Linked DNA regions of Cohaesibacter sp. ES.047. The protein of the gene in region 2 binds, or shares a complex with, the protein of the main gene of each other region. Links are inferred from orthologs where the notes say so. Each region holds a gene or a part of one and is shown on either strand. Other genes may lie near its edges.

Evidence for each region.
Region 1: the proteins of tsaB (region 2) and tsaD are in contact, whole or in part, in a solved structure (PDB 4WQ4), measured with the Escherichia coli proteins. The link is inferred for Cohaesibacter sp. ES.047 from one-to-one orthologs.

Annotation. Positions count from the first base shown.
Region 1 is NZ_LT907844.1:821,177-824,359, forward strand. The notes cover bases 15-2,876. They hold tsaD (tRNA (adenosine(37)-N6)-threonylcarbamoyltransferase complex transferase subunit TsaD), read right to left. Parts: upstream 2,065-2,876; coding sequence 964-2,064; downstream 15-963. Other genes in these bases: CPH65_RS03690 (NAD(P)H-dependent glycerol-3-phosphate dehydrogenase), read right to left, coding at 15-967; hemC (hydroxymethylbilane synthase), read left to right, coding at 2,274-2,876. Also shown: more of CPH65_RS03690, read right to left, coding at 1-14; more of hemC, read left to right, coding at 2,877-3,183.
Region 2 is NZ_LT907844.1:624,914-628,150, reverse strand. Bases 49-2,964 are described here. They hold tsaB (tRNA (adenosine(37)-N6)-threonylcarbamoyltransferase complex dimerization subunit type 1 TsaB), read right to left. Parts: upstream 1,907-2,964; coding sequence 1,190-1,906; downstream 49-1,189. Other genes in these bases: CPH65_RS02705 (universal stress protein), read right to left, coding at 2,767-2,964; CPH65_RS02710 (NifU family protein), read right to left, coding at 1,950-2,504; rimI (ribosomal protein S18-alanine N-acetyltransferase), read right to left, coding at 484-1,050; CPH65_RS02725 (Fur family transcriptional regulator), read right to left, coding at 49-463. Outside these bases: more of CPH65_RS02725, read right to left, coding at 32-48; more of CPH65_RS02705, read right to left, coding at 2,965-3,237. UniProt on the Escherichia coli protein: Required for the formation of a threonylcarbamoyl group on adenosine at position 37 (t(6)A37) in tRNAs that read codons beginning with adenine.

The DNA.
Region 1 (3,183 bases), 200 kb from region 2 along the record:
CGATGCTGCTCTTGCGATCAAGAACATCCGCTACGGCTTGAGCGATTGGCATCTCGACGTCGAAACGGTCTGCCAGTTCGGTGGCGACACGGGCGGTAAAGGCGCCCTCGGACAGTTTGGCGCCTGGCGCGAGTAGCTCGGACAGGTCCTTGCCGTCACCAAGGGCAAAGCCGAAGGAGAAATTGCGGCTCTGGGCGTTGGAGCAGGACAGGGCCACATCGCCAAAACCTGAAAGGCCCATCAGCGTATCGGCCCGCGCTCCGGCCTTCAGTGCAAGTCGCTGCATTTCGGCAAAACCCCGGGTCATCAGGGCGGCGTGAGCGCTGGCACCGAGCTTTTTGCCCACAACGATGCCGCAGGCGATTGCGAGCACGTTCTTGAGGGCGCCGCCGAGCTGGACGCCAATCATGTCGGTGCTCGCATAGGGGCGGAAACTGGTGTTCGACAAGGTGGCGCATAGACGTTCGGCAAGGGGGTGAGACCCCGCAGCAATGGTCACGGCGGTTGGCAGTCCGCGCGCCACATCGGCAGCAAAGGACGGCCCGGACAGGATCGCGGGTACGGCTTGCGGCAGATAATCGCTCAGAACCTCGCTCATCATGCGTTGGGTGCCCTTTTCCAATCCCTTGGCGGCGAGGATGACGGGGGTGCCCTTCTTGACGTAAAAGCCGATGTCTTCGGCGATCTTGCGAGTGGACTGGGCCGGGGCGACCAGCAGAATGCAGTCCGCATCTGCGGCTTCGGTGACATCGGTCGTTGTTTCAAGCGGCTGATCGAAGGTGATGTCCGGCAGATACGCAGGCAATTGCCGGGTGCCGCTGATGGACTGAAGATTTTCGTGATTGCGGCCCCAGAGCACCACGTCTCTGCCGGCGCGCACCGCATTGAGCGCGAGAGCGGTTCCCCATGCGCCAGCGCCGAGCACCGAGACGCGTTTGAATGGTTCGACGTTGCTCAACTGGCTCATGCCTTGGCTCCCTTGCGTCCCTTGCCGATCTTGGCCTCAGCATTCTTGTCCAAAGGCCAGCGCGGACGGGCGGGGGCGTTGAGCGGGTCGGTGAGGCCAAGGGCCAGCCGTTCGGCACCGGCCCATGCGATCATGGCCCCATTGTCCGTACAAAGGCGGATCGGCGGCGCGATCATCTCTGCGCCTGCATCCGTCAAAATCGTTTCGAGAGTGGAACGAATGGCCTTGTTGGCTGCAACACCGCCTGCCACGATCAATTGCGGTGTCTCGATTTCTGGAAAACGGACTTTGAATTCCGCCAGAGCCTTGCCGATGCGGTCGCTGAGAATGTCGCAAATGGCGGCCTGAAAAGAGGCGCAGAGATCTGCCACATCCTGATCGGACAGGGGTGCGATCTTTTCGGCTTCGCGGCGCACGGCGCTTTTCAGACCCGAGAAGGAAAAATCAAATCCTTCGCGGCCCTTCATGGAGCGCGGCAGTGCGAAGCGTTTGGGGTCTCCTCTGAGGGCTGCGTCTTCCACCTTCGGGCCGCCCGGATAGGGAAGGCCAAGGAGTTTTGCCGTCTTGTCAAAGGCTTCGCCGAGCGCATCATCAATGGTGGTGCCCCATCGTTCATAATTACCGACGCCGCGCACCAGCAGGATCTGGCTGTGCCCACCCGAGACGAGCAACAAAAGGTGAGGGAAGGGGGCATTGTTGGAGAGGCGAGCCGTGAGCGCATGACCTTCGAGGTGGTTGACAGCAATCAGCGGCAGATCATGGGCTGCGGCGATGGCCTTGGCGCTCATCAGCCCGACCAGAACCCCGCCGATAAGACCGGGGCCTGATGTGGCAGCAATACCATCGAGGTCGGAAAAGCCGACGCCAGCCTCGTCCATGGCAGCTTTGATGATGCCATCAAGCGCCTCAACGTGGGCGCGGGCGGCGATCTCGGGGACGACCCCGCCATAGGCGGCATGATCCTCGATCTGGCTGAGGACAACGTTGGAGAGAATCTCGCCCTGACCGGCCTTTGGATCATCAGCACAATCGGCATGACGACGCACGACTGCGGCCGCAGTTTCATCACAACTTGTTTCTATGCCCAAAACGATCATTGCGCGGGTGACTTGGTTGCCTCTATGGTTTGCGCCAATAGCCATGTTGCCTGTTGGTTCAAACGGTCGATGATTGCTAACATGGCTCATGTATTAGAGCAAAGCTGCGAGATTGGCATCCCCTTTCTGCCCGTTTGGGGGCAAATGCCGGTTCTTGTGACCAGTTGTCCCCGCTGCTGATTCTTCCAATGGGGCCACGACAAAGAGACTTGAAAGCGTTAGGTATGCACTCCACTCCCATCAAAATCGGTACCAGAGGCAGCAAGCTTGCACTGGCACAGGCCTATGAAACCAGAACGCGCCTGATGGAGGCGCATGGTTTGGCGGAACGGGATTTCGAAATCGTCGAAATCAAGACCACGGGCGATGTGATTCTTGACCGACCGCTGTCGGAGGCAGGTGGCAAGGGGCTTTTCACCAAAGAAATCGAAGAGGCGCTGATGGATGGCCGGATTGATCTGGCGGTGCATTCCACCAAGGACATGCCGACGGTTCTGCCTGAGGGGCTGGAGCTGAAGATCTTTCTGCCGCGGGAAGATGTGCGCGATGCCTTCATTTCCCGCAAATTCCAATCCATGGCCGAGATGCCGTCCGGAGCGATTGTCGGGACCTCGTCGCTCAGACGTCAGGCGATGGTCAAGCGCCTTCGTCCGGATCTGGAAGTGGTGATGTATCGCGGTAATGTGCAGACGCGCCTTGAGAAACTCGACAAGGGCGTTGCCGATGCGACGCTTCTGGCCTGTGCAGGGCTTCAGCGGCTGGGGCTTGCCTCGCTTGCCGCCTCTCCCATTGCGCCAGAGGAATTTCTGCCTGCGGTCGGTCAGGGCGCGATCAGCATTGAGACGCGGGTGGGCGATGAGGCAACGTTCAACCTTCTCGCCAGCATTCACGATGAAAAGACCGAATTGGCACTTGCTTGCGAACGGGCTTTTCTGGGCGCGCTTGATGGGTCATGCCGGACGCCGATTGCCGGGCTTGCCGAGTTGGAGGGCAATCAATTGACCTTCCGGGGGCAGGTGTTGCTGCCTGATGGCAGTGAAAGCCATGAGATTTCCGAGAGCGGTCCAGCGTCGCAAGCGGCATCCGTTGGCCTTAGAGCCGCAGAGGCGCTGAGGACGA
Region 2 (3,237 bases):
TGGGAAGGACCGCACGACAATCGCGGTGATTCTATTTTTCCTTGTCGTCGATGCGCACACCATATAGCTCCAGCCGGTGATCGACCAGCTTGAATCCGAGCCTGCGGGCCACTTCAACCTGAAGGCGTTCAATCTCCTCATCACGGAATTCGATGACCTTGCCGGTTCGAAGATCAATGAGATGATCGTGATGTTCTTCGGTGATGGTCTCGTAGCGTGAGCGGCCATCCCTGAAATCATGGCGTTCGATGATACCCGAATCCTCGAACAGCTTGACGGTGCGATAGACGGTGGAAATCGAGATGTTGCTGTCGATCTTGACGGCGCGCGCGTACAATTCCTCGACATCGGGGTGATCGATGGCGGCGTCAAGCACCTGTGCGATGATCCGCCGTTGCTCGGTCATGCGCATGCCGGCTTTGGTGCACAGATCCTCAATGCTTGTTTTGTTGTTCTGTGACATGCCCGCTCGCCTTCTGCACTCTATCGTTTTGCACGCTTGACCGGCGCGCCGATCAAGTTCACTTGCATGATCAAAGCCAGAGAGGGGGTGTCATCGGCCTTTGTGTAATAGCCTTTGCGCTCGCCGACCTTCTCGAATCCCAGATCACGGTAAAGTGATAGCGCAGGATCATTGCTTGCGTCCACCTCCAGAAAGAGTTTTGCAATTCGATCCCCGTAGAGTTTGCGCATCAGGCCTTCCATCAACTGCCGTCCGCAGCCACTGCGCCGGTAGTCCGGATGCACACCGATGGTGAGGATCTCCGCTTCGTTGGCGACAGCGCGCGCAAGCACGAACCCGGCAACCTGATCGGTGGCTCTGAAGGTCGAACGGCGCAAAACCAGACATTGGACAAGCCGATCCGCCATCAGGGTCTGGAATTCGCTTGCCGACCAGCCGCGCTGAAAGCAGCGCGCATGAATGTCGGCCAGGACCGGAATGTCATCCCTGCTGGCCTCCGTGACCAAAGAAGTTGATTTGAGCGCAAAGATCACGTCTCTCTCCCCGCAATCTGCCGGTGTCTCGCCAGCGATTTTCCATACGCCCAAGCGGTCAGCTCCGGACAGTCAGCATAGTTTCATCTGGCTCGATACCCGAAAAGACCCCAAATCGTCGAAGATCAACAACCGGTGATCATGAATGGCCACCCTTGGTGACTGAAAAGACGATACAAGGCAAGGGGAATGATCAAGACAGACGGGCAATGACGCTCGCCGCTTGTGGTTTGGCGTCCGGTGCCCTCAGATAAAGCGGCGACGGGGCTGTCTCGGGCGCGGATTGATCAAGGGCCCAGACCGCCAGAGCGGCCATGTCGGGATGAGCTGGCGAGAAGACCTCACAGTTTTCAAGGCCGAAGGCGCTCTCCCGGACGAGAGCTGCGCCGGACCCGATCATCGCCAGTCCCCTATGTGCAACGCAAAGGCTGGCAAAATCCTGCGCACTTCTGGCTGCAGCCACCTCAAGGCTTTCGAGCGTGGGAGCGATTTCCGGCAGATTGAAAATCTCACCGTAGATCTGGTCCCTGCGTGCGTCGATCAGGGCGGCAAGCGGCCCATGATGTCCGCGCCGCCGCGCCGTCAGTCCCAGCGCAAAGAGTGTCGATGCCCCGATCAGCGGCACATCAAGCGCCAGTGCCAACGCACGCGCAGTGGCAAGCCCGACCCTGAGACCGGTGAAACTGCCCGGACCGACGGTCACGGCCAGCCTTGTCAGATCCTGATAGCCAAGCTGCTCTTCTTCAAGCAGGGCAGCGATTTCGTCCATCAGGCGCTCCGCGTGGCCCCGACCGATCACAACCGATCTTGAGGCCTCCCGCCGCGTTTCACCGTCCCATACGGCTAGACCGACAGAACAGGCGTCAAGCGCGGTATCAAGCGCCAGGCATATGTTTCTCTCATTGTTCATGGCACATCACACCCGCCGCGCGTATTGGCTTCGTCGAACGATCCTAGACCGACCGGACTTCCTGAACATCTGGCAGGAAATGGCGCAGAAGATTTTCGATGCCATGCTTGAGGGTCGCCGTCGAGGACGGACAACCGGCACAGGCCCCCCGCATGCGCAGGAACACGACACCGTCACGGAAGCCGTGGAAGGTGATGTCGCCGCCATCCTGAGCTACGGCAGGGCGAACCCGGCTTTCGAGCAGTTCTTTGATGGTGGCAACGGTATCTGAATCGGCTTCATCGAAGTCTTCGTTGCTGACGCTCTCGCTTTCGGCCTGCTTCATGGTCGGAGCGCCCGACATGAAATGATCCATGATGGCGCCGAGAATGGCAGGCTTGATGTGCTGCCAGTCAGTGTCGCCCTTGGTCACGGAAACAAAATCAAATCCGAAGAAGACGCCTTCGACACCTTCGATGGTGAAGAGTTTCTCCGCCAGCGGAGAGGCTTCCGCTTCCTTCACGGAACGGAAATCCATGGTGCCATCGTCAAGGACGACTTTTCCCGGCAGGAATTTCAAAGTCGCCGGATTGGGGGTCGCTTCAGTCTGGATGAACATGTCTGATCCTTCTCACGCCATAACGTCTCATGGCGTCATTTGCTGCTCTGGTGGCGCCATGGCAACGCGGCAGCCATCACGCCTTTGCAAGTCTCTCTAATATGTCAAATAAAACTTCTGTTGCAAAGATCAAGCACAAAGCATCGATCAGATGCAAACAAAGGCGAAGAAATCGGGGCATCCCGGGACGGGATGAAAGGAAACGCCGGGAATGGCTCTGTCGCCAATCAGGCTGATCGGACTGTGCGTGAAGACGAGTCCCTCAACAAAGGGCCTGAATGTCTTCGTCCAACAGATCGCCCGGCACGATAGTCACGGGTATAGGGAAGGGTTTGTTAGACTGGCTGGAAATGGATGAAACCAGAGGTCCGGGTCCATCTTTCTTTCCCACCGCGGACGCGAGCACCAGAACGCCGATGTCTTCGTCCTCGTCGATGAGGGAAACGATTTGTTCGGCAACCTTGCCTTCGCGGATCACGCATTCAACCGGAACGCTTGCAATGGCCTCGATCTGCTCCTTGAATTGATCCAGTCTTTCCTGCGCGGCATCATTGGCTTCAGCCAGCATGATTTCCTTGACGCCGAGCCAGTGCTCGAAATGTGCAGGTTCGATGGCAACCATCATGACGATTGCGCCACGGGTCGCCGCCGCTCGATAGGCGGCATAAGTGATGGCACGGTCACATTCCTCGGTGTCATCGACGATAACGAGAAATTTCCGGGAGTGACCCTC